DNA from 4 places in the Bradyrhizobium sp. USDA 376 genome. Region 2 is predicted to be linked to each of the others. Evidence: riboswitches for the same ligand, from Rfam matches in the RefSeq annotation. Region 2 holds a riboswitch; each other region holds the start of a gene.
The links. A riboswitch is a leader RNA that binds a small molecule or an ion and turns the genes downstream of it on or off. The one in region 2 is predicted to bind cobalamin.
Positions count from the first base shown of each region.

Region 1: it holds a riboswitch for cobalamin, as region 2 does, so the genes downstream of both, metE (5-methyltetrahydropteroyltriglutamate--homocysteine S-methyltransferase) here and ACVJ19_RS23525 (DUF1636 family protein) in region 2, are expected to answer to the same signal.
Region 3: it holds a riboswitch for cobalamin, as region 2 does, so the genes downstream of both, ACVJ19_RS31270 (TonB-dependent receptor) here and ACVJ19_RS23525 (DUF1636 family protein) in region 2, are expected to answer to the same signal.
Region 4: it holds a riboswitch for cobalamin, as region 2 does, so the genes downstream of both, ACVJ19_RS10195 (ribonucleoside-diphosphate reductase subunit alpha) here and ACVJ19_RS23525 (DUF1636 family protein) in region 2, are expected to answer to the same signal.

Region 1 is NZ_JBSSGN010000001.1:9,189,521-9,197,162, reverse strand. Features, by position in the region: gene ACVJ19_RS43205 (carbonic anhydrase) at 287-1,030, opposite strand; gene ACVJ19_RS43200 (thermonuclease family protein) at 1,039-1,752, opposite strand; gene ACVJ19_RS43195 (hypothetical protein) at 2,887-3,612, opposite strand; gene ACVJ19_RS43190 (hypothetical protein) at 3,958-4,248, opposite strand; cobalamin riboswitch at 4,600-4,801, shown strand; gene metE (5-methyltetrahydropteroyltriglutamate--homocysteine S-methyltransferase) at 4,903-7,248, shown strand.
Region 2 is NZ_JBSSGN010000001.1:5,040,106-5,047,747, reverse strand. Features, by position in the region: gene cobN (cobaltochelatase subunit CobN) at 1-3,215, opposite strand, end outside; gene cobW (cobalamin biosynthesis protein CobW) at 3,215-4,249, opposite strand; gene ACVJ19_RS23525 (DUF1636 family protein) at 4,246-4,620, opposite strand; cobalamin riboswitch at 4,717-4,936, opposite strand; gene cobO (cob(I)yrinic acid a,c-diamide adenosyltransferase) at 4,976-5,611, shown strand; gene ACVJ19_RS23515 (cobyric acid synthase) at 5,617-7,065, shown strand; gene cobD (threonine-phosphate decarboxylase CobD) at 7,054-7,642, opposite strand, start outside.
Region 3 is NZ_JBSSGN010000001.1:6,719,243-6,726,884, reverse strand. Features, by position in the region: gene ACVJ19_RS31295 (lytic transglycosylase domain-containing protein) at 1-113, opposite strand, end outside; gene ACVJ19_RS31290 (adenylate/guanylate cyclase domain-containing protein) at 432-2,168, shown strand; gene ACVJ19_RS31285 (hypothetical protein) at 2,296-2,472, shown strand; gene ACVJ19_RS31280 (hypothetical protein) at 2,626-2,838, shown strand; gene ACVJ19_RS31275 (hypothetical protein) at 3,328-3,549, shown strand; cobalamin riboswitch at 3,614-3,811, shown strand; gene ACVJ19_RS31270 (TonB-dependent receptor) at 3,925-6,144, shown strand; gene ACVJ19_RS31265 (hypothetical protein) at 6,207-6,785, shown strand.
Region 4 is NZ_JBSSGN010000001.1:2,179,658-2,187,299, forward strand. Features, by position in the region: gene ACVJ19_RS10180 (outer membrane protein) at 1,076-1,669, shown strand; gene ACVJ19_RS10185 (hypothetical protein) at 2,414-2,671, opposite strand; gene ACVJ19_RS10190 (ribonucleotide-diphosphate reductase subunit beta) at 2,959-4,032, opposite strand; gene ACVJ19_RS10195 (ribonucleoside-diphosphate reductase subunit alpha) at 4,023-5,966, opposite strand; cobalamin riboswitch at 6,071-6,241, opposite strand; partial or broken gene ACVJ19_RS10200 (transposase) at 6,367-6,513, opposite strand; gene ACVJ19_RS10205 (GNAT family N-acetyltransferase) at 6,949-7,590, opposite strand.

The DNA of each region.
Region 1 (7,642 bases), 4.1 Mb from region 2:
ATCTGCTACCGGAACCACGCTATTGGGTTTGCAACTCAATATGGAGGCATGAACGCTGTCGGACGCGTTAGGTGCGTTTCTTGATGCTCGCCGCGTGTTGCTAACATGAGTAGGTAGAACATGAGGAGAATCAAGACGCCACGCATACCGAAGGACTTCCCGAAGTGATCATTATTATGGAGCGGATGGTATCCGGGGCATTTGTCGCAGACGGTGGACCAAACAGCGGAACGGAAGGGCCGTATCACACGGCAGATGATTCGCCTCGGGTGTGAATGTGCTAGCGTCAGCTGACAATATCGACCTTACCGGTGCCGATCCGATACAGGCCTCCGACGACTTTCAGCCGGTTCTGCTCAACTGCAGCCGTCAGAATCGGGCCCGTCGATCTGAGTTTGTTCACATTGTCGATCACATTTTTTCGGGTTGCGTGGGCGGATATATCGCCGGCTTGCCCTAGAGATGCGTTCACCGCGGGAGCAAGTGCGGTCACCAGGGATGAAATGTGCCCTGGCGGCGGCTTATCTTGATGGAGCGACTTGATCGTAGCGTCTATCGCGCCGCAATGATCGTGGCCTAGTACGAGGATTAGCGGCGTGTTCAGTACTGCGACCGCATATTCCATACTGGCGAGCGTATCATCATTAGCGAAGTTGCCGGCGACGCGGCAGACAAACAGATCACCGAGCCCGCTGTCGAACACAAGTTCGGGCGCCACGCGAGAGTCGGCGCAGCTCAAAACCGCCGCATATGGATTTTGGCCTTCGACCAAAGCCGAACGCTCGCGCCTGAAATCGTCGGCTCGCGATGTACCCTGGACATAACGATCGTTTCCCATCAGCAGCCGCTTCAGGGCAGCATCTGGCGACAGCAGGTTATCTGGCTTGGGCGTGCCTTTTGCTTCCCTTGCATCGGCAATTTTATTGCCGAATCGTAGGAAAACTGTCGAAGCAGCAAACAACAACAGCGAACGGCGCGAACGCGCAGTGCTGGTTAAATGGTTCATATTTGGAGAATTGGCTGCATGCATGTGTCGCCTCATCGCACGGCCTTACGCCACCCGGTGGCTTCGGCTTCCGCTTCGCTACAAAGCCAGCGTTCGCTGCGCTTCTTCGTCATATCGATTAGTTCGTAGCTGGCTTGCCCTGGCAGGTGATAAATCCGCTCGCCGCTGCGCTCGACAGTGCCTTTTATCAGGCACTCGGGGGACGGTGGTTCCGACAGCAGGACTGATCCGAGCAGTACTTCCTGCGCGTCGATCGGAACCGACCACGCGCCGATGATCATCGTGCCCTTATTGCGGCGAGGCCAGTCCCACGGAGCGATGAACGCTCCCGACCACAGTCCGGCATGGGCTGTGCTTGCCGACAACTCATAGACAGCGTGAGATGCAGCAGCCGATAGTGCCCAGCCCGAGCGTACCATCCAGACATTCACATTCTCGCCTTCGATGAAGCAGTTACCGAGGGCTCGTCTGTACTCATCGACTCTCTGGGTGTGACAATCCCAGGTTCGCCCATTTGAATGCTTGATAAGCTCGTCGCGAGCAGCTACGCCGCAGGCCCATTTGCGACCGTTGGTGTCGAGACAAATCTGGTCCGTCTCAGGAGCTTCGATGCCTGAGAGCCGAACGTTGGTTTTCTCGATCTCGATCGTATTGCCGTCGAGGATGCGCGGAGCACCGCTGAGCGTCGCGGCGCAGACCGGAGATGTGACGAGAGCGAGCAATGCGAACATAATTCCGCGGTTCACCGACAATAACCTTTCGCTCCTGATCCACGTTTCACGCACGATACGGTGCCGATACATTCGACTGCTTGACAGCATTATGTGCGTTATTCCGCCGGCATTTCCGAGCGCTCTATGAGCGCTTCGCCGGAACGCGAACCTACGGCCTGACGCTGCGTAAGGATCAAGTGATTTCTTCGGGGCGGGCGGCGGTATTCTTCGAGCATCGGCTCTCTCACTAGGACCGCGCTGTACCCTCCACCTGAGGGGGAAATCCTCGCGGGCGGGCCGAACGGGCGATGCTGAACAAACCCGAACCCCGGAATGTTGTGTTTTGCAAAAAAGGAGACCGACTATGAAGCGCCGGCGCTCGCGGTGGAGTCAGGCGTTGAGGAGCAACCTTGTTCTGGTCGGCCACGGCTCCCAGCGGCAATCTTGCCGCTGCCGACGGTTCTGCGATGAAATTTCGCATTTCACACGAAAAGATGTGAAAAATCTTGTCTGGCTCGCTCTGACCGATTTAGAAGAAGACGCAATGGAGTTCAGCGTAGACGCCCGCGCATAACTTAGCTCCTTGCGCGAGCAAACCGCGCAAATCCGATGCCTTTTCCGCCCGGCAGGATGATCGTTGATGTCGACCAGGGCAGGTGGAGCACAGTTATAGAAGTGTTTTCCATGCTTCGAAATCCGGATCTATGACGTGCAGACGAATGGGTGCCAGATAAGCTAGGGCCGAGCCAGTCTGGTCCTCGACGTTCTTGCGTACGGCTCTGAGCTTCCCGGTCTGCACGCTCCGAAATGCGCAAGCGCCCAGCGGTATGCTGGGTTGCTACCGGTGAACGGTTTCCGGTAACTTCCTCGCCGGCTTCGTCTCAGCACTCATTTCCTGGTGCCTTCGACGTTGCTACGCAAACTGATGTCCTCACACCGGGTGGAGTGAAGGCGGGAAAACCACATCTCGCAAGCTCGTGCGCGCCGCTGACACTAGGCGGAACAAACGGAATCGCGCGGCCCGACCTTCTTGCGACGGGACGGACTGCTGCGAGAAAGGCACCCGGACCGTTGCGGATGCTAAAACAAAGCAAGTGTAGAGCGCGTATGTCTTGCAATAGGTTCGAGGCGCTCCGCCACTGCGGCAAGATGTTGCTCTGCGGCGGTTTACTCAGGCCTTGGCTCTCCTAAGTCTTCCTCTTCTTTTGGCTCGGTGCGTTGGAACCAGGAGCCAGGGGGAAATTTCGCGATGCGTTTGGCAAAGGAGGATTGTGGCTCCCAATCCTGTCCTTCTCTCTTCTCGAAAGTGATGACCCCGTTGTGTGTAAAATAACGTGGTCCTTGGATACTACAATTCACCAAGAGCAGAACGCGCCACACGCCACCCTTCTCGGCCGGTTTATCATTCCGCTTCGGTAAGTAGTCCACTCCAACTGGTTCAATGATAGTGCAGCGGCCCTGCCGCAGAAGATCGCCGAGCCGGCCTTGCGGGGTAGTCACAAAGTTGAAGTTGGCCGGATCATGCAGAAAGCGAAGATTTGCGTCCCTTTCGCCATCTGCGACTTCACTGGCGATTAGGGAGAGCGCCAGGGCGCGCCAGCCCAATTCCATCGGCTTCGCATAAGTCGACGCAAGTTCAAGCGTGCCGTCGAGGGCGATCTTCCAGGCGATAACGTACTGTTCGTCCGATTTGTTGTCCCGGTGTCTGGTCCACGAAACGAAAATAAAGTCGTTTTGGCCAAGTTCAACAACGCCCCACATTTGAGGCACGAACTGTGCCACCTTCGAGACATTGGAGATAATTTGTTCTATCGTCTCACCATCTTGCGCTCGCCAAGTTGACTTCAGTCGTTCGACAAGGGGACTGTCGCTGGCCCGAATATTATTGCTCATGGCAGCCGGCCAGGCGAGGCAGATTAAAAATCCGACCACGCTAAGCCATAGCGCGGGTCTTCCAGGCATTCTCTTCATAACCCTCGGCCTATCGCGTTTCATCCAAATATCTTGTGAAGCAGGCAACCTCGAACCTGCTATGCCATCGCAAGAAGTTTACGGGGATGCACCCGCTAGCTGTCCCGCGCGAGCAGGCGCTCCCCTCTATGTCATGCGCAGCTAACTTCCCCGGCAGCGACTGCGTCAATTGGCTGAGCTGGACCTGCCCAGAGGAGGAGACTGGGCATTCCGAGGGTCTGCATTCTTCGTGCCAGGCAATAGGCGGAAAATTTCACGGAGTTTGTGTCACTCTTGTCGACTTTCCGACCTTTGCATGTTTTCGATGTTTCTGTTTGGCGTATCCGCCGCAGCTTGTGCATCCATGTCCCGCACCGGATATTTAGCAGAAGAGTTGAACGCCTCGATGCCGGATGCCTGTGGACGGAAGTGGGTTTGCCGCCATTGAGCTGTGTGGTTCGCTATCGTGCCGCCCGCGTTCGAGCTGCGTGATTGCCAAGCACCAAGCCGGCTTGATCCCAGCTCTGAAGTCTGGGTGGCACGCAAATCAACCCCTCGCCAGTTGCTAAATTTCGCCACGTGCCTTGGCCTATTCGCCGCAGATCCTTTAGTTGAGCGAAGAGCTGGCTAGCTGAGGTGCTGGGCGAACCTCTGGAAATCGCAAAGCCGCATTGAAAGCGCTCTGATATAACGTCGGTACTCCCGCCGGCAGGCTGCTTCTGTCCCTTTCATCAATTTAGCGTGCGGCTCCGCCTCAAGGCAGCTCCGATGCTTATCCGGCATCTGAGAAGGATATGTCTGATTATGACATCTCTGATGAGAGAATGTTTCTAGATGGTGAAGTCACAGAGATGCACGGTCATTCGGCTAGCGGATGTCGCAGATTAGCTTGCACATAATCTGAGAGGTTGACGGAAGAGTTCTCCTGCCGATAATCCAAGTCGTCGAGGTTCTCCGGTTCCCATTGATCCGGAGCTAAGAGGGAAGCCGGTGCAAATGCCGGCTCTGCCCCCGCAACTGTGAGCGGCGAGCCGCTGTCCGACGATGTCGCTGAAGCCTGCACGGCTTCGGGAAGGCCGGACAGCAGCGATGACCAGCAAGCCAGGAGACCGGCCCCGACAATATATTGGTCCACGGGCGGGGTGTCTCGGTGGTGCGCCAAGCAGCCGTCGCACGCGCGACTTCTCCTGCCTGCGTCCGCCATGGCCTTTGTCCCCAACAGGGGTTAACGCTATGTCTCCTCTCTCTCTTCCAGTTGCTACGCTCGGAACGCCACGCATCGGCCCAAGGCGTGAGCTCAAGCTCGCTCTAGAAAGCTACTGGGCTGGAAAGATTAGTGAACAGCAGTTGCACGAAGACGCATTCGGCCTACGCGCAGCGAACTGGGCTCGTCAAAAATCGCTCGGCGTCACGATCATTCCGTCAAACGACTTCTCGCTGTATGATCAGGTGCTCGATACAAGCGTCATGGTTGGCGCAATCCCGGAGATCTACGCCGCGAACGGAGAATCCGTTTCGCTCCAAACGTACTTCGCCATGGCCCGCGGATCGCAATGCGGCGAGCAGGATGCGAGTTGCGCCCAGAGCCCGCGGGGATCTGGCGTGCCCGCGCAGGAAATGACCAAGTGGTTCGATACCAACTACCACTACATGGTTCCTGAGTTTTACCGGGGACAGGCGTTCAGACTGTGCTCTCGCAAACCCGTCGAAGAGTATGAGGAAGCGAGGGCTCTTGGCTTTCAGACCCGCCCTGTCCTGATCGGGCCGGTCACATTTTTAAAGCTCGGCAAGAGTACCGATAGTGCGTTCCAGCCCCTCTCTCTCCTCGATGATCTGATACCCGTCTATATCGACCTTCTGCATGAATTAGCCAAACGAGGGGCAAGTTGGGTTCAGTTTGACGAGCCCTGCCTGGTCCTTGATCTGGATGAGGCGGCGCGAAATTCGTTGCTGCACGCCTATAACCGGTTCGCAAAGGAGGGACCCGCTATCAAGATCATGCTTGCGAGCTATTTCGGCGCCCTAGGCGACAATCTGGATACTGCCTTGAGCCTGCCAATTTCCGGTCTGCACGTCGATTTGGTTCGAGCGCCAGAACTATTGGATCAGATCGTTGCTGACGGCCGAAGTGATCTCGTCATGTCGCTCGGTGTCATCGACGGCCGGAATGTGTGGCGGTCGAACTTGCCGTCGCTCCGTCAGCGGCTGAAGCCCTCGATTGCGAAGCTTGGCAGGCACCGTGTACAGCTCGCTCCATCCTGCTCGCTGCTTCACGTGCCGGTCGATGTTGAACTCGAGACCGGGCTCGCGTCCGACGTCAAGAGCTGGCTTGCTTTCTCGGTTCAGAAGATGCGTGAGCTTGCGATCCTGGCGCGGGTACTCGCAGGCGACCAGAATGTTGGGCTAGCTCTTGCCGAGTCGGAATGCGCTGCGACTGCCCGCCGGACCTCGCCGAAGATCCATAATGCCAACGTCGCTGTCCGAATGAGGGCGATCGATCAGACGATGCGCCAGCGCGCCACCCCGTTTGCCCGTCGTTCCGAGATCCAAAGGGAACGCTTTGGACTACCGGCTTTTCCCACCACGACGATAGGATCGTTTCCGCAGACCACAGCGGTGCGAAATGCTCGCGCGGCGCATGCGCGAGGTGCGATGAGCGAGGAGCAATACGACAGGTTCCTCAAAGAGGAGATAGCCCGCGCCGTACGTTGGCAGGAGGACATCGGTCTTGACGTCCTCGTTCATGGCGAATTCGAGCGTAATGACATGGTGCAGTACTTCAGCGAGCAACTCGCCGGCTTCGCATTTACAAGGAATGGATGGGTTCAGTCCTATGGTTCGCGCTGCGTTAGGCCCCCGATCCTGTTTGGCGATGTAGTGCGGCCGAAGCCGATCACCGTGGAATGGTGGCGCTACGCGCAATCACTAACTAGTAAGCCGATGAAGGCGATGTTGACCGGACCGGTGACGATCCTGAACTGGTCGTTTGTTCGCGATGATATTCCTAGAAGCGAGGTCTGCCGTCAGCTTGCGCTCGCGATGCGCGATGAAGTCCGCGATCTCGAGAATGCCGGTGCGGCGATGATACAGATCGACGAAGCTGCACTTCGCGAAGGATTGCCATTGCGCCGGTCGGACTGGAAGGCATATCTCGATTGGGCCGGAGATTGCTTCCGCATCTGCTCATCGGGCGTTACCGATCAAACGCAAATCCATACACATATGTGCTACTCAGAGTTTAACGACATCATCGGTGCGATCGCTGCAATGGATGCGGATGTCATTTCAATCGAGACGTCGCGATCGAAAATGGAGCTGCTGGATGCGTTCAGGAGGTACGAATATCCAAATCAAATCGGACCGGGCGTGTACGACATTCACTCTCCGCGCGTTCCCGAGACGGACGAAATGAAGGAGCTGATCGTGCTAGCTCGGACGCGCTTGCAGGATTCTCAGCTCTGGGTCAATCCGGACTGCGGCCTAAAAACGCGCAAATGGGAGGAGGTTCGGCCTGCGCTCGCCAACATGGTCGCTGCCGCGCGCGAACTGCGCGCTGCATCCGATCCGCAAATCCGTTGATCCCGAGCTCCGGTCTGTTCTCGACAAAGCTAATTGGGTTATGGTGATTTACGCTTTCCACATTATCGAGGCTATCCTTGCCGCTGACAAAATGCCCGGTCCACTTCGTGGACCGGGGAAGGTACGGTCTCGGAGAAAAGATGGTGACGCGTTACGCTAGTTTCGTCGGCCGCGGGAGAATTGCCGGCTGCTCGATCAAGGCGACGACATTCGCCGAAAATCTGCGACCCATTCAAGCAGAAGTGCCGCAGCTCAATCATGCCATGGTACGCGGCCGTCTAGGCTGTGATTTGTCGCTCATGGGCACGTTGGCAACGGCCGCGACAGCAATGAGAAAACTAATGCTTGACGGACACCGCAAGGCACCGGCGCGGATTCGGTCCGCTCGGAGATG
Region 2 (7,642 bases):
TTGCGGCGGGTCCGCCAGAGTGACGCCTCGTGCAAGCGAGTGAAGCACATCTCCATCGCGGCAAGGGCCGCCGGATTCTCACGGGCCATGAAGGCGCTGACATCCTCGTTGCCCAGCGTCGCGTCGTAGTAGAGATCGAACAGATGCGGCGGCACGGCGCCGGCCAGATGGGCGAAGGCGGCCATATGTTCGAGCGTCGCGGAGATCTCGGCCGCCCCGCGAAAACCGTGGCGCATCATGCCGGCGATCCAGGCCGGATTGGCCGCGCGCGCGCGGACCACACGCGAGATTTCTTCGGTCAGCGTGCGCGCATGCGGCTGGTCGGGGCGCGTTGCGTCGAGATGATAGAGCGACGGTGCGGTCCCGCCGAGCTGTGCTGCGGCGGCCGCAATCCCCGCTTCATGCGCGGCGTAGTCGGCGGCGAGCAGGAGATCGGTTTCCGGCAAGTCCTGGACGTGGACGAACGCATCGGCCGACGCGAGCCGCTGTTCGATGCCGGCGCGATCGGCCCTGATCTCGCCGTCGGCGGTGAACGCCCAGGAGGACGCCGACAGCCAGGCCTTACCGGCCGCTTCGCGGGTCTCGGATGTGAAGGCATCCGGGATCGCCGACAGGCCGACGCCGTATTGTCCGGGACGCGGCGCGAACACGCGGGAGGTGCGGTGGCGATAGGGATTCTCCTCGCCCTCGTCGTCGCGCGACGCGAGCGCCTCGGACGCGGCTTCGAACAATTGCGCAAGGCCTGCGAACACATCGCGGAACAGGCCGGACACGCGCAGCGTGACGTCGATGCGGGGACGGCCGAGCTCGGCCGGCGCGATGATATCGTAACCGGTGACGCGGCCGGAGGCGTGATCCCAGCGCGGCGCGAGGCCGGCCAGATGCAGCGCCATCGCAAACTCCTCGCCCGCGGTGCGCATCGTCGCAGAACCCCAGAGATCGACGACAAGGCCCTTCGGCCAGTCGCCGTGATCCTGCAGATGGCGCCGCAGCAGCTCTTCAGCGAGCTTGATGCCTTGCGCATGCGCCGACGGCGTCGGCACCGCGCGCGGATCGACGGCGAAGAGATTGCGCCCGGTCGGCAACACGTCCTGACGGCCGCGATAGGGCGAGCCCGACGGTCCCGGCGCGATGCGCCGTCCTGCGAGCGCAGCACGCAGCGCATCCCGCTCCGCCTCGCCGCAAGCGCCGCGGCCGAACACATGCAGGCCGTCGCCGAACTGACTTTCCTTGAGATCGCAGACGAAGCGGTCGATGCGCGGGATCGCTTCGGCCGGTGCAGCCGATGCATCCAGACCGAGATCGTCCTCCAGTCCTGCCGCGCGCGCCTCGTCACGGATCGCAGCGATCAATCGTTGTCGGCGCGCGGGATCGAGACCATCGGCGGTCGAATATTCGTCAAGGAGCCGCTCCAGCCGGCGCAAGCCCTCCGGCACGGCTGATCTTTCGAGCGGCGGCGGCAGATGGCCGATCGTCACCGCGCCGATGCGCCGCTTGGCCTGCGCGGCCTCGCCGGGATCGTTGACGATGAAGGGGTAGACGACGGGGAGATCGCCGATCAGTGCTTCCGGCCAGCAGCGCGATGACAGCGCCACCGATTTCCCGGGTAGCCATTCCAGCGTGCCATGCGCGCCCATATGCACGACGGCGTCACAACCCTGCTGCCGGAGCCAGAGATAGAACGCGACATAGGCATGGCGCGGCGTGCGGGCGAGATCGTGATAATCGTTATCGCGCCTCGCCGTTTCGCCGCGCTCGGGCTGGAGCGCGATGATCGACTTTCCGCACGCCATGCCCGCGAAATGAAACGCGCCGTCGCGGCAGCTCGGATCATTCTCCGGTGCGCCCCAGGCTCGCGCGAGCTCATCCTGCAAGGCTTGCGGAAGACGCGCGAGCGCGGCGCGATAATCGGCAACGCTCCAGGTCAGGTGCTGCGCGAGCAGCGTCTCGCCGAGCGCATGGACCGGCGCGACATCGAAGCCGGCCTCCGCGAGATCGGCTACCAGGGCTTCGACCGAAGCAAGCGCATCGAGACCAACCGCATGCGCGATCTGGTGCGGACGGCCCGGATAGTTCGAGAGCACGATCGCCGCGCGCTTCTCGCCGGCAGGCTTCTCCGCGAGGTGCCGCCAGGCCGCGACGCGCGCGGCGACGGCCTTGACGCGCTCATCATCCGCGCGATGAGCCAGGTGCGAAAACTGCAGATCGGGATCGCGCTCAGCGGCCGACTTGAAGCTCACCACGCCGGTGAACAAACGACCATCGACCTCGGGCAACACCACATGCATCGCGAGGTCGCCGGGCGAGAGGCCGCGCAGCGATTCCATCCAGTCCTCACGCCGCGCGGTGGAGAGCGCGACCTGAAACACAGGACACGTCGCGGCATCGAACGGCGTGGTGCCGTCGTCGCCAACCGCGGAAAACGCCGTCGCATTGACGATCGCAGCCGGCGGATTTTGCGCGAGATATGCGCGCAGCCAATCGGCAACGCCTGCAGCCTTCAACGAAGTGACGAACACGCCATACGCGTCAAAACCGTTGTCACGCAACGCCGCGATGAGTGCATCGACGGGGCCGGTGTCGGCCGCGGTGAGATAGGAGCGATAGAAGGTCACCAGCGCGCGCGGCTTTCCCTCGTCCGACGTCGGCGCAGCAATGACGCCGCGCGCGGGATCGTAAAAGCCCATCTCGGGAACGGTCATCTCGCCGGCGACCGGGCCTGCATAAAGCCCCGAGGCCAGCGCAAGCTGCGCGATCGCGGCTTGCGCCGCGACCGGGCCGCCGGTGTCGCAGAGCACCTTCAGCCGCCGCAGCGTCGAGACCGGCAATGTCGAATATGCATCGAGCCGGGTGTCGTCGCGGCCATCGGCCGGCAGCACGGCCAGCACAATGCCGCGATCCTTCGCGAGTTGTTGGAGAGCCGCGAGCCCGTACGGCCAATAGGACTCGCCGCCGATCAGGCGCACCAGGATGCCCCTCGCCTGCGACAGCGTGCGCTCGATATAGGTGTCGACCGACAGCGGATGACGCAGCTCCGCGAGATTGGCGAGCCGCAGCGACGGCAGGCTGTCACGGCCTCGCCGCCAGCCGGCCGCGAACGCGGCAAGGTCCGAATCCGAGTACGAGAGCACCACGAGATCAGCCGGGTCCTGGCCGATGTCTCTTGGCGTCGCGGTCTCCTCCAGACCGTGGCTCTCGCGGAAGACGACGTGCATCAGATACCAAGTCCTGACCTGATCGCGGCCTCGTCGATGTCACCATGCTCGCCGATCACGACGAGCTTTGACTGCCTGAGACCCGCGCCCCAGGGCTTGTCGAACTGGTGGCGCACGCGTTCGCCGACGGCCTGCAGCAACAAGCGCATCGGCTTGCCCGCGACCGCGATGTAGCCCTTGGCGCGCAGCACGTTCTGCTCGCGCGCCAGACGCTGCACGGAAGCGACCAGCGCATCGATATCGGCAACTTCCGGAAGATCGATCACGACGGAAGCGAAATCGTCATGCTCGTGCTCCTCCTCGCCATCATGATGCGAGGGGCGCGCGGCGAGATCATTCTCCGCGGCAGCGCCGAGACCGAGGATCACGCGCGCATCGATTGCGCCGTCGGTGACGGGCAGCATCGGCACGCGCCGCGGCATCTCGGCGGTGATCGCCGCCTTGGCGGCTTCAATCCCTGCGCTGCCGGCGAGATCGGCCTTGGTCAGCAGCACGATATCCGCACAGGCGATCTGGTCCTCGAACACTTCCGACAGCGGCGTCTCGTGATCGAGATTCTCGTCCGCCGCACGCTGCGCTTCGACCGCAGCCGGGTCCGGCGCGAAACGGCCGGCGGCCACAGCCTCGGCATCGGCGAGTGCGATGACGCCGTCGACCGTGATGCGCGAGCGGATCTCCGGCCAGTCGAACGCCTTCAGCAGCGGCTTCGGCAGCGCCAGGCCCGAAGTCTCGATCAGGATGTGATCAGGCCGCACCGGCCGCGCCAAAAGCTGCTCCATGGTCGGAATGAAATCGTCGGCGACGGTGCAGCAGATGCAGCCATTGGCGAGCTCGACGATGTTCTCCTCCGGGCAATTGGCGTCGGCGCAGGACTTCAGGATCTCACCATCGACACCCTCGCTGCCGAACTCGTTGACGAGCACGGCGAGCTTCTTGCCGTTGGCATTGCTGAGCAGATGCTGGATCAGCGTGGTCTTGCCGGAACCGAGAAACCCCGTAACCACCGTGACGGGGACTTTTGCGAGCGAGTTCATTCAGCGGCCTCCGGCACGACGGCGATGGGGGGAATGCGGGCAAGCGATTGCTTGCGGAAGATTTCGGGGCGGCTGCGCCAGGGCACGAGGCCATCGGGTGCCGCCGCATAGGCCGCGGCGCCGGCGACGACGTCCTGCGCATTCGCATCCGACAGGCGGCCATAGACGTAGGACCAGCGGCCGGGCGCGCTGAGCGCGACCGAGCAGCCCTGGCTGCATGCCGACAGGCATTCGACGGGAACCACATTGACACCCTCGGGCACGCCGGCCTCGAGAATCGCACCATGCAGGCGCTTGCCGGGCGTGGTCTCGCCCTCGCCAAGCGTCTGGCCGGCGCGGCAGGTGATGCAGACGTGAAGTGTGACGGTCATCGCCTCTTCCAGGATAAACATCGGGAGGCGATGAGGCACACGGACCATTCTCCTGAAGGCCCGCTTCCCCGTCGCGGAACACCCCGTCCGCCGGTCCAAAACTCGTCCGCGCTGGCAGGTCTCCCGGCTTGCGGAGCAGGGTTTTGCCCTTCGATCCCCGCCTTCCCGATTCCCGTGGGAATCAGTGGCTTCGGGCATCTCTCCGGTCACGGTCGCGGGGGCGGCTGCATTTTGGACCCAAATCTTGCCGATTCGGACCCTATCGCATTCCCTCTTCGCCTGTCATAGGACAGGAACCAACGCCGGGCCACCATTTGCCCCCGGCCGCCTCTTGTCAAGCCGAAGGACCCGTCAGATGACGCCTGAACCGGATACCCAAACGGCCGAGGAAACCGACGCCCGGCACGCCCAGAAAATGGCGAAGAAGAAGGCCGCCCGCGACAAGATCATGGCGACCAAGAGCGGCGAAAAGGGCCTCATCATCGTCCATACCGGCGCGGGCAAGGGCAAGTCCTCCTCCGCCTTCGGCATGATCGTCCGCTGTGTCGCCCACGGCTTCCCCTGCGCGGTCGTGCAGTTCATCAAGGGCGCCTGGGAAACCGGCGAGCGGCGCCTGCTCACCGGCCATTTCGGCGACCTCTGCCAGTTCCACGCCATGGGCGAAGGCTTCACCTGGGAGACTCAGGACCGCGCCCGCGACATCGCCGCCGCGCGCGCCGGCTGGGAGAAGGCGAAGGAGCTGATCCAAGATTCCAGCCTGCGCATGGTCGTGCTCGACGAGATCAACATCGCGCTGCGCTACGACTATCTCGACATCGCCGAGGTCGTCGAGTTCCTGACCACACAGAAGCCGCCGATGACGCATGTCGTGCTCACCGGGCGCAACGCCAAGGACGAGCTGATCGAGATTGCCGACCTCGTCACCGAGATGACGCTGGTGAAGCACCCGTTCCGCTCCGGCATCAAGGCACAGGCCGGCGTCGAGTTCTGATTTCGATGGCACGCGCATTGATGATCCAGGGAGCCGGCTCGGACGTGGGCAAATCGCTCATCGTCGCCGGCCTTGCGCGCGCGTTCACGCGGCGCGGCCTGCGTGTGCTCCCGTTCAAGCCGCAGAACATGTCGAACAACGCGGCCGTCACCGTCGATGGCGGCGAGATCGGCCGCGCCCAGGCGCTGCAGGCGCTCGCCGCCGGCGTCGAGCCGCACACCGACATGAATCCGGTGCTGCTGAAGCCCGAGACCGATGTCGGCGCACAGGTCGTCGTGCATGGAAAGCGCATTGCCACCGCGCGTGCGCGCGAGTATGCGGCGATGAAGCCCTCGCTGATGGGCGCGGTGCTCAAGAGTTTTGAGCGTCTGAAGGCGCGCGCCGATCTCGTACTGGTGGAAGGCGCCGGCAGCCCGGCCGAGGTGAACCTGCGCAAGGCCGACATCGCCAATATGGGCTTTGCCCGCAAGGCCGACGTTCCGGTCGTGCTGGTCGGCGACATCGACCGCGGCGGTGTCATTGCGCAGCTCGTTGGTATCAAAGCGGTCATCGATCCCGACGATGCCAAGATGATCCAGGGTTTTGTCATCAACAAGTTCCGCGGCGATCCCACGCTGTTCGACGACGGTTATAGGCTGATCGAAGCGAAGACGGTCTGGCGCGGCTTCGGCGTCCTGCCCTGGTTTGCCCGCGCCGGCGAGCTGCCAGCCGAGGACGCGCTGGGCCTGAGCGATGCGCGCAAGCCGGGCCAATGCAAGATCGCGTGCCTGGCACTGTCGCGGATCGCCAATTTCGACGATCTCGATCCACTCAAGCTCGAGCCCGGCGTCGATCTCGTGATGGTTCGTCCGGGCGAAGCGATCCCGGGTGATGTCCGTCTCGTCATCATCCCCGGCTCAAAATCCACCCGTGGCGATCTCGCCTTCCTGCGCGCGCAGGGCTGGGACATCGATCTCCTGGCGCATCATCGCCGGGGCGGCCATGTGCTCGGCCTCTGCGGCGGGTATCAGATGCTCGGGCGCAGCGTCGCCGATCCTGAAGGCCTCGAAGGCCCGGCGGGCGACACGCCAGGTCTCGGGCTTCTCGATGTCGAGACGGTGATGAGCCCGCAGAAGACGCTGACGCGCGTCGCGGCCGTACACGCCGCGACCGGTCAGCCGATCGAAGCCTACGAAATCCACATCGGCCGCACCGACGGGCCCGATCGCGCCCGTCCGTTCGCCAGCTTGAACGGCGAGCCGGAAGGCGCGATCTCACGCGACGGCCGCGTGCAGGGCAGCTACCTGCACGGCCTCTTCACGTCGGACGATTTTCGCAAGGCGTATCTGGCGAAGCTCGACATTCCCGCGGGAAACGAGCCCTATCACGCCAGGGTCGAGAGCGCGCTCGATGCGCTCGCCGACCACATCGAAAAGCATCTCGACGTCGAAGGCCTGCTCGCGCTAGCGCGCTAGAGCCTCGGCAAGGCGCGACCATTCGGCTTCGTTGCCTGGAAGCCCGAGACGCAACCATGCCGGCTTCTGCACGAAGACACGCGACCATATATGGGCGCGCGCGAGCTTGTCCTGTGCGGCCAGCGCGTCAGGCGTCTCGTAAAGGCGAAACAGCGGCGTGCCGCCAATCAGCGCCCAGCCTTGCGACTGCACCATCGCGTCGAGCCGTATGCTGTCGCGTGCAAGGCGCGCTGAGGTGGTCTCGGCCCAGGCATCGTCGCGCAACGCGCGGCAGCCGATGGCGATCGCCGCTCCCGAGATCGGCCATGGGCCCGATGCCGCCGCGAGCCTGGCGACATCGGCGGTATTCCCGATCGCGAACCCTAGCCGCAGGCCGGCAAGTCCGTAAAACTTCCCGAAGGAGCGCAGGATCAGCAGTCCCGGCCGATCTGCGTCCGACGCGAGCGACAGATGCGGAGCGGCATCGGCAAAACTCTCGTCGATCACGAGGCGGCCGACGCGCGGCAGCAGTGCGAGCAAATCCTTTGGCTCATAGTTTCGGCCATCGGGGTTGTTGGGATTGACGACGATGGCGAGA
Region 3 (7,642 bases), 1.7 Mb from region 2:
GTCTTCTTCGACGCATGCGACTTGTGACTGCTCTTCGCCGCCAGCTCCGACGGAAGGAGGGCCAAAGCGGCCACGGCAACGACACACGCGAGCGAGCGTAGGCACTGGTTCATTGGATGGTCCCCCTGCGAAACCACTACAAACCAAGGTCCGCGATCGTATGCGGCTTGAGAATCAAAGACACCAAACGATGCCACGGCATCGTTTCGCATTTCTCACGCTGTCGCAACAATGCGGCAAAATACGGATGAGGCAAGGGAACTTCCGCAAAGGAGAAAAGGGCAGGTGCTTTAACCTTTGTTAACGATTTGGGCTCGCACGACGGTTGTGCGCGTCTGGAGCGTCGCCGCGGCCAGATTGCGCGTGTTCCCGGTGCCAAATCCGGTGTATTGAGTTCCCTAAACCATCGTTGCAGCCTTTGCCCCGCACCTATGCCGATTTTCAACCAGTCGATCCGGCGCAAGATTGTCGGCATCGCCCTCGGACTCATCGTTCTGATGCTGGTCACCTCGATCCTGTCGATGGTGATGTCGAGCCAGGTCGGCGTCCTCCTTGACGAGCTGACCAATCGCTACATCCCGGCCTATGGCGACCTGGCGCGCGCCAACATCCGTTCGCTGGAGCGATCGGTGGCGCTGCGGCGGATGATCATGATGAAGATGCAGGCGTCCTCGGACGAGGAGGCCTACGCGGCGCGCCTGCGCGAGTTCGAGGAAGCGGACCGCAAGATCGAGGAAGAGGCCGAGGGCGCGCGCAAGCTGATCAATGCGATCATCGATGATACCAGGACGCCATCGGACAATGCCGCGCTGGCGCGGATCGAGACCCGCATCGAGACCGCCGTCAGCGAGCTGCGCCGCGATCAGAACGCGGACCACGCAAAGCTCCTCAAGCAGATCGACGCACAGCAGATGGCGGAGGCCCGCGCCACGCTCGAGCATATCGACGCGCTGCGCGACCAATTCAACCAGAAGATCGACGCCATCCGTGGCGACATGCTCAAGCAGGTCTTTGCCTCCACGGCGACGGTGATTGGCCGTCAACATCAGGCGATCCTCATCTCGGGCCTGGTCACCGTCCTCGCCGCCGTCGTGGGATTTGTCTTTGCGCTGCTGGTCTCGAGCGGCATTACCCGCCCGGTGCGGCTCCTGCTGGCCGGCACCCGCGAGGTCGAGGCGGGCCACTTCGACAAGCCAATCACCGTCTCCACGCGGGACGAGATCGGCGAGCTCGCCGCCGCCTTCAACCGCATGATCGAGCAACTCCGCCACAACGAGCGCATCCGCGAGACTTTTGGCCGCTACATCGATCCCAAGGTGGTGCAGGGCCTGATCGAGCGGCCGGAGGTCGCCATCGACGGCCAGCGCCGGGTGATGACCATCATGTTCTGCGACATGAGCGGCTTCACCTCGATGAGCGAGGGCATGACCCCGCGCGGCCTCGTCAAGGTGATGAACCACTATTTCACGGTCATGTCCGCTCCCGTGAGGAACAATCGCGGCGTGATCGACAAATATATCGGCGACGCCATCATGGCCTATTGGGGCCCGCCCTTCATCGAAGGGGACGAGCCGGCGCTGCTCGCCGGCCTTGCCGCCGTCGAGATGGCCGATGAGGTGCCCGCGCTGCAGAAGCAGCTGCCGGATCTGCTCGGCATCCGCGCCATGCCCGCACTGTGCGACCTGCGGATCGGCATTGCCACCGGCGAGGTCCTGACCGGCAGCATCGGCTCCGAGTTGATGATGAGCTTCACCGTGATGGGCGATGCCGTGAACCTCGCCTCGCGGCTCGAGGCCGTCAACAAGGTCTACGGCACCCGCATCCTGATCGCGCAGGCGACGGCGGATGCGATCGGCGCGCATCTCGAGCTGCGCGAGATCGATCGTCTCGCGGTCGCCGGCCAGAGCGCGCCGCAGGCGATCTTCGAGGTGATCGGCAGGGCAGGCGCGCTGACGGAGGCGCAAGCGAGCCTGCGAGAGCATTATGCCGAAGGTCTTGCCGCCTATCGCACCTGCCGCTTCGCCGAAGCCCGTGCCGCCTTCAACGCGGCGCTCGAAGCTGTGCCTGGCGATGGTCCCTCGCGCACGCTGCTCGATCGCATCGCGCAGTTGGAGGCCAATCCGCCGGAGGAGGGCTGGGACGGCGCCTGGCGGTTGGAGCAGAAATAGGTAGCGGCATCCTCTTCTCGCCGCCTGCGCCGACGAAAATTGATGCTACCCCATAACCATGTTCGCCGTGACCTATTTCCGGGGCTTAGGCTCATTGGTCCTTGTGGCGTTTGATGGGGACACGCCGATGACAGAACTTGAGGACAGGCTGGAACGGTTCGAGACGCTCACGGCCGAATGCGAGCTGATCGCCAAGCTCGCCACCGACAGCACCAAGCGCGCATTCTATCTGAAACTGTCAGAACAGTACCGCCAACTCGCGGTGGACATGCGGCAGGTGATCGCGACGAAAACTGCGGCCTGACGCCGGCTGCAATCCGTTTTTAATCTTTGGCGCGCATCCTCCAGGGATGCGAGCGCGGGGCTTCCACGGTTGCTCGCGGTGGGAATGCAGGGGTCCGTTGCGGTGCAACGTGCCTCGCTGACGTCGCTTTGCCACTCTCTACAGGGCAATCCCATGCGCCTTCTTGCAGTCCTTGTTCTCGCGCTCGCAATGGCAGCCTGCAACCAGGAACAGGACATCACCGGGTCGACCTCGACCTGCCCGATGCGGAACTACAGCTCGTACAATGCGCGCGACATGAACCAGTGCGTGGCCGCCTGCAAGGCGTGCGACCACGGCACCACGGTCACCTGCACCACCTCCTGCACCCTCAAGGGCGCGCACTGAGCCTTTCAGCCGGATGCCGGCGGATCGGGAACAGCGAGTCCGTTGGCGCCGCACGGCATGAGGCGGGCGGTGCTTGGGCACCGGAACGATTCACATGGGTTAATCATTGAAGGAGCGGGCAGGACGCGGAGTCCGATGGAATGGGTATGCTCGATCCCGGGCGGTTTCTGGTGTCTTGCTCGCAATGCGAGGCCTGGCCGATGGCCGCCAATGTGAAACGTTCGAGCTGGTCGGCGTCCCCGCATGAGGTTCGCTTCGTGTGCCCGCGCTGTCGCCGCGAGGAGACCGCGATCGTTTCTGCCTCCGGCGAGTTGACGCCAATCCGGCGCGTCGACGTTCCGCCGCGCGACGTGGCTGCGGCCTGGGCTCAGGCGCAGCGTCCGAGAGGCCGGACCTAGACGGCCGACACATCGCTCGCTTGCGTTTTGGAACCCGGCCGGTCACCGAAGCGTTTCCGCCTCCGACATCAACGCGATCGAGGCTGTGCGAATGATCAGCGAGCATTTCGACACCCGCACCCGCATCAACATGAAGCTGGCACTGGACCGGGTCTGCCGCAATCGCCCCGACGGCGAGGACCACGACTTCCGCAGATCGGTCGCTGAAAACATCATCCGCTGTGCGCTGGCAGGCCGCACCGGCATCGGCCAGCTCGTCGACGCCGGCGAGCGGGCGATGATCAGGACGCAGGCGGAGCGGGAGCCGGTGTGATCGTGTTCGCCTGACGTTCGGGCTCATCGTTCGACCGGTCGATTGACTCAACCTGCGAACGCCCCGTAGATTGATCGGTGACGGTTCTCCTCATGGAGATCAAAAGGGAACGTGGTGCGGGATTTTCCCAAAACCACGGCTGCCCCCGCAACTGTAAGCGGTGAATCTTTCGTCATATGCCACTGGGAATCTCGGTCCTGGGAAGGCGACGTAGAGGTAACGACCCGCGAGCCAGGAGACCTGCCGTCAGCCGTGGTCACACGCGAAGATGTCGGTCGGGGAGTACAGACATTAGCTTCACACGAGCAATCCATCGCTCCGCGTGAAACCTCGTTCGCTGTGACGTGCCACTGACGTCATACCGAGGTTACAACTGTGTCCCGCATTGTCTCTGCCGCCAGGCGCCTCAGCGCCGGCCTTGTCGCATCCATTTACCTCCATTCGCTCGATCTCTCCGTCGCCCGGGCGCAGCAGGCTGCCAACGAGCAGCTGCCGCCGGTCGAGGTGACCAACTCCGACGATCAGAACCGCACCCGCGCCAGGGCGACGGGCGATGGCGACGTGGTGAGGAGGCGTGCGCCGTCGAGCGGCGCCGGCTCATCCGGCTCCGGCAATGCGGCTGCCGCCAGCAACGGGGGTATCGTCGGGGCCGCTACGACCGTCATCACGGCCACGGACATCGCGCATTCGCCGTCGCAGACCCTTGCCGAGATCATCGCAACGCAAGTAGCGGGCGCCCAGATCACGACGCTCTATGGCGGCCCGATCGGCGCCAGGACCAGCGTCGACCTGCGCGGCTTCGGCGCTTTTGCGACCGCCAACACGCTGGTGCTGGTCAACGGCCGGCGGCTGAACGACATCGACATGGCGCAGGTGGACCTCTCCACCATCCCGCTCAATTCCGTCGAGCGCATCGAAATCACGCGCGGCAATTCGGGCGCGGTGCTTTACGGCGACAACGCAGTCGGTGGCGTGATCAACATCGTCACCAAGAACGGCATCGGCGGACCGCCCGTGACCGCGCGCATCGAGGCCGGCTTTGGCTTGTTCAATACGAAGCTTGGCAACATCTCGACCTCGCTCAATTCCGGTCCATGGTCGACCTCGTTTTACGGCAACACCGTCAAGACCGACGGCTACCGCGACAACAATCGCTATTCCCAGGAGAACGGCGTCGGCAATCTGAACTATACGACACCTGGCCTCTCCGCGTTCCTGACCGTGACAGGCGACAATCAGGAGCTGCGACTGCCGGGTGGCCGCACCGTCGATCCCTCGATCGGCGTCGACGAGCTCGCAACCAATCGGAAGGGGACCAGCACGCCCTTCAACTACGCCAACCAGCAGGGGTTTAGCGCGACAGCGGGCTTCACCAAGACTTTGGTCAACGGCGTCGATCTCATCGTCGATGGCGGCGTACGCGACAAGAAGCAGCAGAGCGCGTTCTTCTCCAGCCCAACGCCGGTTCCTGCACTCTTCACGTCAACCTATGTCGATGCCGGTCTGACGACATGGTCGATCACGCCGCGCCTCAGCGTGAAGAGCCTGCTGCTGGGGATGCCGTCGCAGCTCTTGACCGGCATCGATTATTACGATGCGAACTTTCAGCAGAACCGCGGCGCCGGGCAGGGGCTCGCGCCCTGGCACAATTACGCGCTGAGACAGCAGACGGTTGCGGGCTATTTTCAGCACACATTGAGTGTGCTGCCCACGACCGACATCTCCTACGGCGCGCGGATGCAGAATGTCAGTCTCTCCGCACGCGACAATTTCGACCCGGCGGCACCCTTCAACACCGATATCGGCGCGCTCCCGCTGCGGAGCGATGAGACCCAATACGCGCTGCATCTCGGCGCGGAGCATCGCCTCAACGACATGGTCTCGCTGTTCGGCCGTGCGGCGCGCGCATTCCGCACGCCTGACGTGGACGAGCGCGTGTCGTCGGGCCCGTCGTTCGATCCCTTCACCTTCGCTCCGATCCCGCAAACCTTCCAGCTCAAGACCCAGACCTCGCAAGACATCGAGGGCGGGCTGCGCATCAAAGGGGGCGGGCTGCAGTTGCAGAGCAGCCTCTATCTGATGGACCTCGCCAACGAGATCCATTTCAGCCCGATTCTGTTCTACAACACCAATCTCGATCCGACCCGCCGCTACGGCTCGGAAACCAGTCTGTCCTATCGCGTCAACGACGAGCTGCTGCTGCGCTCCGGCATGGCCTATACGCGGGCCGTCTTCCGCGGAGGCGTCTGGGCCGGCAACGACGTGCCGCTGGTGTCGCGCTACACCGCGAGTGCGGGTCTCACATGGAACATCTGGCAGAACTACGTGGTGCTCGACGCCACCGCACGCTTCTGGAGCGAGCGGCGCATGGACAACGACCAGGCGGGAACCCAGAAGCCGATCCCTGCCAACGCCACGATCGACCTCAAGCTCAGCGGTCAATATGAGCGCTATTTCTGGTCCCTCAGCGTCAACAATGTGCTGAACGCGCTCTACTACGACTATGCGATCGCCAGCACCTTCACCGGCGGCCGCTTTAGCGCGTACCCGCTGCCCGGCCGCACCTATCTGCTCAAGGCCGGTGCCACGTTCTGATCCCCGGTGGGGCTGTCACATGCTCCCGAATGTACTAGAATTCGAAACGAAGGAGATTACCAATGGCTCTCGACATCCTGCCGTCTCAAGGCGACCGTTTCCGGCTTTATCCGGTCACGCCGCGCCTCGCGCCGATGTTCTGCTTTGCGCTGCTGTCGGGAGCATGCGCGCTGGCAAGCTTCGCGCTGGCCTGCGCAACACCGTTTGCCGCGTTCGCCGTCGTGGCGGCGGCGATGCTGCCGATGCGACCGGCGCTGCTCGTCGTCTCCAGTGCTTGGCTGGTGAACCAGGGCATCGGCTTCGGTCTGCTGCACTATCCGGTCGATGGCAGCACTCTCGCCTGGGGTTTTGTGATCGGTGCCGCTGCGCTGGTTGCGACCGCGGTCTCGTCCGCCGTGCTCCGTGCGCTGCCGCAGGGGCGCGTGCCGCTGATGCTGGCGATAACGCTCGTCGCCGCCTATGCGGCCTATGAGCTGGCGCTGTTTTCCGCGACACCGTTGCTTGGCGGAGAGGGTGCCTTCACCACGGCCATCGTCACGCGGATCGGGCTGACCAGCGCCCTCTGGCTCGCCGGCCTCGTTGCCGCCTGCGAGGTCGTCCGCCTGGTCGATCCGTTCCGCCGCAAGGCGATGTCGGCCTGAGCGGGCACGCATCCGGGCTACGGGACTCTCGTTGACCCGACGGGCAAAACACCCCGCGAGCTTGTCAACCCGCCGCTGCAGAAATATTCCACTTTACCGAAATTCGGATTTGTCGTATGTGTCGCCCATCCCGGCTCATCGGGAGGGGCGATCATGTTGTCGTCACGATATGCGAGCCGGGTTTGCGGTGGACGCGGCAGCGTCGGCACGAACAGGTAGCGGGCAGGGCGGGTAGTCCCTGTGAGCTCGTAACCGCGTGCGGACGAGCGGCGCTGTGAGTTCGTCGCGCCAGCATTTCGATGGCAACGTGCACAACGTCATCGAACCCTGTGGCGCCAACGAACGCGCGTACGGCAAAACCGTGTGGTCCTGGCCGTCGTTGCTACGGTCAAGCCTTTCGCGAAGATGCGCGCGAGCCCAACCGGGTAGACGGCATCGTCAATTCGCGGGGTGAGGGAGGCCAGAACGAACTCGGCTCCCAGGAGAGCACGGCATAAGCCGTCCAACCATCGCGCAGGGAAGGCCGTGTGTTGGGCTTCACCTGTATGCTGCTGTGCGGTTTCTCTGCGTGTGCTTTTCGCGCAGCGGACCGCGGGTGCCGCCGGCACCCGGCCTTCCCTGCGCCCTCTTGGCTTTGAGGGTGGAGAGACGAAGCAAAGCTCGGGCGAAATCGGCCGCGAGGCTGCGAAGGCGTGTCTGCGACACACACTCACTGTCATCGCCCGCCTTGGAGAGAGCGTGCGCCACACTCCGCTCTCGTGCCCCGGTGCGCTGCAGAGCCGGGGCCCATCCAACCGCGCTGTGCCATGCTGCCCCGGGTCCCGGCTCTGCGCCGCAACGCCTTACGCGTTGCGGCT
Region 4 (7,642 bases), 2.9 Mb from region 2:
GCAGAGCCACGGGATCGAGCGTGCGATAGCTCTCGAAGGCGCCGTTCGTTTGACGCCTTTGCTCAGCTTCGGATGCGCGAGAGCGCACTCAGGGATCATCGCCGCTTCGAGTTTGGGACGGAGCGGATCGGCGACCTTGCCGAACTGCGCCGTTGCAGCTTCTGCATCGAACTCGGTGACGATGAAGGCGAAGACGACACGGCGCCCGGTCTTCCAGCAACCGGCTCACGTGGCTGTTGGAGATGGGTGCCGTAGTCGGCCGCTCCGAGCGCAGTCGTTCAATACCGAACTCGGCTGGGAGTTCTGTGAGAGCTCCTGGAATAGCCAGTTCTCGGGATGTCGCTCGGCCTGTTTCGCGGCTCAAATTTCATGTATCGAAGAGGGTACTGGCCGTGATCGAGAAGGCCAGCCGCAGCAAGAAATTCTGGACTCTTAACTCGATGCGGCGCCGAGCCTTATCGCCGGCCCCTACACACGCCTCCGTCTTACTGCGGATGCATCGTCCGCCCGGAACGAAATGGATTGAATGCGGCTCGTCCGTCGAAGCTTCGCCGTAAGCGGGAACACTTGCATCCAATGGCCGACGAACGGTCGATACGGGCGGAACGAGGACACGCGGAGCAGCTGCAATCAGGAAACTGACTCGCTGTCGATGCGCTGACTCTTGTCATGCTGATGTGCTCGAAGCCGCGCAGGACGGGTAACCGCGATTAGACATTTTCGGGTCAAGCCACTTAATCAACAGTCGGCGGACAGCATCCGCGACCGACCCGACATGCACTTTGCCCATCGACCGGCCGCTCAGGCGGCGCTTGCGACCCCGTCAACTACCAACCCTTGCAGTTGATGGAGGTGGCGGAAACGTGGCAATCGTCGTCAATATCCCGTCGGGGGCGTCGAATTCGAAACTGGGATTCAGAAGAATAAAAAAATTGCTAGCGGGCACGGTAGCCCTCAACACGCTGGCTGCTCCTGCCTCTGCCGTTGATCCGGCCGCGCGGCCTTACTTCAAAGCGCCTCCGGCGGTCATTCCGATCTATGATTGGAGCGGCTTCTACGTCGGCAGTGCTGGGACGTGGTCAACGCCGGCGGCGTGGTCGTCGCTCCGCCCGTTGGCATGGGGCGCCATCATGCGACGGGAGGCACGGTGGGCGGTCACATCGGCTACCGCTGGCAAATAGCGAACTCGGTGTTCGGTCTGGAGACGCAGGGCAATTGGGCCGATTTCAAGGGCTCCAACGCGAACCTTGCTTTCGCAGGCGTCCGGGATGACTCCACGCTTGATGCATTCGGCCTGTTCACGGGCCAAGTCGGCTATGCTTGGAATAACGTGCTGCTCTATGTAAGAGGTGGGGCTGCAGTCGTCCGTGACAAATACCGGGTCTCCGATTTTGCGACCGGGCTCACTATCGACAACGGCAGCGAAACTCGTTGGGGCGGCACGGTAGGGGCGGGCCTTGAATTTGGCTTTGCTCCGAACTGGTCCATCGGCGTTGAATACGACCACCTGTTCATGGGTCGTCGGGATGTGGATTTCTTTTTTTCACCCGGACTCGTGGGTGTTCCGGTGGGCACTTTTGCAGGGACTGCCCGTATCGGTCAGGACGTCGATATCGGCTTGGTCCGTGTGAACTACCGGTGGGGTGGCGTGATCGCCACGACCTATTGATCGATCTTCGCCAAAATGGCGCGGGTTCGCACCAATATCCTGAGCCGCATCGCGGCATAGAAACCTTGGCAACAGGGACTCGCATCAATAGCGCTATCGGCTTCTTGTCGGTACATCGGCTCGAGCTGGTTAGGCGTGGTTCAAAGGAATCTGGCTGATCTGGTTATGACGCAGCGCCACGGCGAGATCGCGGCGAACTCAAGCGTGCTGCCGTGGTCGAACGCCAGCCGCTTAGTGGCTGGCTGCGCCGATTTCCCGGCCCCGTGCCTCCACCTGCATCACCGTCGGCTTTCCGGCCGTCGGAGAATGATGAGGCAAAAAATAGTTTTGTCGACCGTCGTAGTTAACCCGGCCCTCGCTTAGGGAGACACAGGTCATCGATTACAATCGTTCCGGTCGGCCGCAGCACGCTCATCGCACAGGCAGCGCACTGAAATGCGAGCCGAGGTGCGAGCCGGGCGCACCTTCGTGCTACGACTTGGTCGACCAGGTCGAGGCCGCACTGGCCACCTCGGACGAAAGGCCGACGAGCGGTCGAAGCGGCGCTCGTGCGAGGGTGGGACATAACGTCGACGACGTGATGGCTTGCGTCATCGTCGCTGCCGATCTCTGCGCCCGATCAGCCTGCCGAACCCCCGCTGGCGCGGATCAATTGGGAGCGCCTCGGAGAGCGGATGCAAAATCTCGAGAGGTGGATCGGCAGCGCTGAAGCGGAACTCTTGTGTTAGGACAGAAACGCGGCTGTCATCCGAGCCGCATTGCCAGCGTCTGCTCGTAGTAGATCACCTCCGCGAAGCCACGGCCGAGGAAGACCGCCAGTGGGTCGGCGACGAAATCAAACGCGAAGGGGGATGAAGAACAAATCGGTTTGCCTGATCCGACCGGGCTGCAATGAAGATGACCCCCTTTGACAGGGTTGCCCCTCTTTACAACTTCCGATTGCGTGATAGTAATCCCCTCTAGCCCTAAGAGGGGGGCGGCCGTGGCGATCATCGAGAACATTCGTCTGCTCAAGGGCGTAGCCGTGTTGCGCTGATTGACTTCATGAAGGTGGTTGACGAGACCCACCTCACCGACCTGCGGAAATACTGTAAACCCTAGCCGCCATCAGCAATGGAGCGCATGTACCGGCTTAACCCAACAAACCATCTGTGTGTCCGGCTTTGTCGCGCTGCAATCAAGACGCCACGATGAGGAGGTCCGGTTCTATGCCTTTGTCATGCTGGCGGGTGACGGCGACGACTATCGGCGCCTGCCGCTGTCAATGCCGCTAGCATGAATAAAATGGGCTAGATACGGCCGAAAGTCGCCCACACCCCGTCTTCGCCGTCCCAGCTGCCGCGGCTCGCCGCCTTGGAGTACTCCGTGGCGCGCTGCTCGAAGAAATTGGCGTGCTCGACGCCATTGAGAATCTCGACGAGCCACGGCAGCGGATGCGCCTTGAGCTGGGTGAACCCGCCCTCCTTCGCCTCGAAGAAGCCGAAGACCGGGGCAATCCGGAGTTGGGCCAGTCGCCAGTCGGCGACGTAGCGGACGTAGGCGTGGATATGCTCAGGCAGCATCCCCTCGATCTTGCCAAGGCCGAAGGCGAGCTCGACGAAGTTCTCCTCCAGCTTCACCATGGTCTTGGCTACGTCGACAATGTCGTCGCGGACGGGGCGCGTCACCGCGCCGGTTTCGCGGTGCCATTCGTGAAATAGCTTGATGATGCCCTCGCAGTGGAGACTCTCGTCGCGCACTGACCAGCTTACGATCTGTCCCATGCCGTTCATTTTGTTGTGGCGTGGGAAGTTGAGCAGCATGGCGAAGCTGGCGAACAAGGCCATGCCTTCGGTGAAGGCGCCGAACATCGCCAGGGTACGGGCGACATCCGCCACGCTGTCGACGCCGAACTCGTGCATGTAGTCCGCCTTGGCGCGCATCTGCGCATAGCCGCGGAATGCCTCGAACTCGGTCTTAGGCATACCGAGCGTCTTGAGTAGCAGGGCATAGGCGTCGATATGAACCGTCTCCATGTTAGTGAAAGCGGCCATCATCATCTGGACGGTGAGTGGCTGGAAGATCGGAATGTACCGCTTGAAATAGTTGTCGCCGACCTCGATGTCCGACTGAGTGAAGAAACGGAAGATCTGGGTGAGCAGCGCGCGCTCGCTGTCGGTGACGCGGCCCGAAGCCCAGTCGTTGAGGTCGGCGCCGAGCGGCACCTCCTCGCCCATCCAGTGGGTCTGCTGCTGGCGCTTCCAGAACTCGTAAGCCCAGGCATAGCGATCGACGTCGTAGCTGCCGGTCGAGTCAAGGAGGCCGACGCGTCCCTTGCCGATCAACGTGCGCGGATCGGCGCGCGATAGATCGATCACTGACATGCGAGGCACTCCTCATAGTCGGTGCGCTGCCGCGCCGGCTGCTGCGTCGGCGTTGCATCCCCGGCAATCTTGCCGGCGAACGCCGCGCGCGAGATCGACTTTGATCGACAGTAGTAGAGGCTCTTCACCCCACGCTTCCACGCCGTCCAGTGCAGCATGTGGAGGTCCCACTTATCGACGTCGGCCGGCAGATAGAGGTTGATCGACTGGCTCTGGCAAATCAACGCGGCGCGGTCGGCGGCAAGCTCGACGATCCAGCGCTGGTCGATCTCGAAGGCGGTGCGAAAGATCGCTTTCTCGTGCTCCGACAGGACGTCGAGATGGGCGACCGATCCGTCGTGCGCGATGATCGACTCCCAGGTCGCCGAGGTGTCGGCGCCTTTCGCGGCCAGCACCTTAGCGAGGTGCGGATTGCGCACCGAGATGGCGCCGGATAGCGTCTTGTGGGTGTAGATGTTGGCCGGGATCGGCTCAGTGCAGGCGCTGGTGCCCCCGCAGATGATGCTGATCGAGGCGGTCGGCGCGATTGCGATCTTGTGGCTGAAGCGCGCCATCACGCCGCGTTCCAGGGCATCCGGGCACGGGCCACGCTCGCGAGCGAGCGCCACGGATGCGGCGTCGGCTTCGCGACGGAGTTTTCGGAACATGTTCAGATTGAATGACTTGGCCAAGGTACCCTCCATTGGAATGCCCTTGGCCTGGAGAAACGAGTGGAAGCCCATGACGCCGAGGCCAACGGAGCGCTCGCGCAGGGCGGCGTAGCGGGCACGCTTCATTCCGTCCGGCGCCACCGTGATGAAGTGCGTGAGCACGTTGTCTAGGAAGCGCATGACGTCCTCTATGAAGCCGGGCTCCTCATTCCACTGGTCCCAGGTCTCGAGGTTGAGCGACGACAGGCAGCAAACCGCGGTGCGCTCCTCGCCGCGATGATCGATGCCGGTCGACAGGGTAATCTCGCTGCACAGGTTGGAGGTCGAGACCTCGAGGCCGAGCTCGCGCTGGTGCTTGGGGAGCGCACGGTTCACGGTGTCGATGAACAAGAGATAAGGCTCGCCGGTCTGCAGCCGGTTCTCAAGGATGCGTTGCCACAGCTGGCGGGCGTCGATCTCGCGGACGACCTCGTTAGTCTTCGGGCTGCGCAGAGCGAATGCGGTGCCGGCGCCCACGGCACACATGAACTCGTCGGTGACGTTGATGCCGTGATGTAGGTTGAGGCTCTTGCGGTTGAAGTCACCAGACGCCTTGCGGATCTCGAGGAACTCCTCGATCTCGGGATGGTGGATATCGAGATAGACCGCCGCCGAGCCGCGCCGCAACGAGCCCTGGCTGATCGCCAGCGTGAGGCCGTCCGTGACGTGGATGAACGGGATGATGCCCGAGGTGACGCCGCCCCTCGCCTTCTCGCCGATTGAGCGAACATTACCCCAGTAGGTGCCGATGCCGCCGCCATTGGAAGCAAGCCAGACGTTCTCGTTCCAGGTGCCGACGATGCCTTCGAGCGAGTCCGACACTGAGTTAAGGAAGCACGAGATCGGAAGGCCGCGCGTCGTGCCGCCGTTGGAGAGCACCGGTGTGGCCGGCATGAACCACAGCCGAGACATCGCATCATATAGACGTTGGGCATGCGCAACATTGTCCGCGAAGGCGCAAGACACTCGGGCGAACATGTCCTGGAGGCCTTCGCCGGCGAGCAGATAGCGGTCGGTCAGCGTCAGCCTACCAAACGAGGTCAGCAGGTCGTCGCGCGACCGATCGAGCGAAAGGTCAGACGGAGTTGGCGATCGCGCGGGGGGCCTCGGCAGGGGAGCCGGCAATGCTGGGGGCTGCACAAGACACAGTTCAGGTGTGGTAGGCTTTGCCTGCGCTGAGGGCTGCCGCACACTCGGCAGCTCAATGAGATGACCATACTGATCGAAATCGTAAGACGCCGACATCGGCAACCCCGTGATATTTGGGGGCTGGGACCGTGCGGACGACTTGCGAGGGGACCGGGCAAATGTCCCCGGCTGCAAGCGACCCACCGGGCACCCCGCCCGAGGACATGGGTTCTGTCGCGGTAGGTTTCCTGGCTCGCGGGTCGCTGCGGCTGTCGGCCTTCCCAGCGCTGTCGCGCTAATGCCTCGGAATAGCCGCTGCCGACACAATGGGTTCCCCCCTAACACCGTGCCACCATATATGCGAATTTAAAACCACTACGACACCACATATAGAAGCCTTTGCCCAGACTCGTCAAGACGGCACAGTCAAGTTAACCAGTTGGAGCAGCCCCGAGGTCGAGGTTCGAAATTCGCCGAGCGCCTGTCCTGAGAGCCTCACTCAAAAAACATAGATGTCTCAAGGCCTGGCCAATCGGCGAGTTAGGAGCCTCAGATGGGCGACGAGCGGCCAGGCGAGCTCGGTAGCGGCGGAACCTTCGAAGTCTTTGCAGAGATGCCCACATCTGCCGAGCCACGCAAAGGTGCGCTCGACGACCCAGCGCCTGCGATCGGCCAAGATGTGCTCAAACCTTTGGAAGTGGCGTCGCAAATTCTCCAACAGGGGAACAGCAACCCTGGACATCCTGAATGTTGGCATCGATCGGTTCGCGGTCCGCGAATTGAGTTGGGCCGGATCGGGTTTCGGTAGCCATACGCGTCTCGCCATTCATCGCTTTCTGTGGCCTTAGATCAAAAATTGTCTGGAGCCCGACCGCAAATCGATGCAGCCGCCCGTGGCAATATCCCAGCTTAGTGGATTTGACCCCGCCAGCTCTCACATCAGACGTGCCAACTTTGCCGAAGAGACGATTGGTATGCTTTTCGCAGGCCCGGCGAGCCGCCTCACGTGCTCAGTTGTCTGGCCGCGAACATAAGCCGTCCTGACCGAACGCGGTCATGTCAGGTTATTGGCAATCAATCCTAACGGGATGAGGCGGAGCTATGCTTGAGTCTGGGTGACGAGCCGATCCGGCGGCGCGGCCTTGCTGGGTCGGAATGAAGCCGTTCGCAACATTGGCGTGAGCGGCGGCGAAGAACCGTGTTGTATCTCACCAACGACCTTGAAGCCGTGACGTTGGTAAAAGGGAATGTTTTCAGGGTTCGAACTTTCGAGGTAGGCAACAATGCCGTCCTCATCGCATCGTTGAAGGGCGTAGTTCATCAGCAACGTGCCAAGCCCTTTTCCGACCCAGTTCGGATCGACGGCAATGAGTGGCAGATACCAATGTGGCTCGTGGGGACGATGTTCGGCCATTCTCCGCCGCAAGTGTGCCATATCCTCGGTAATCTCCGGGCGCAGGGATAGCGCCATGATTGCATCCAATGCCTCCTCATCTTGCTGCACGTTGGGAGGCAGCCACAGGGCCGCGCCACGAATCTCTCCCGCGACGTAGGCTGTGCCATGTGCAAATGCTCGGCCCCCACAGGCGTCAATGAACTGAGGCATGCTTCTAAGGTATTGCCTTGGGTCAGGCCAGCTCCAACGCATCAACGGATCCGCGGCAAAGCCGAGCACAATTGTCCAGACAGTGCTTGCACGAATGTTTGCGTTCGCAGATCTGATATCTGATTCTTCTGTCATGAAGTCGTTTCGGGGCTCTGTTTTGGCATTGGCCTTCCAAGGAGGAGCATGG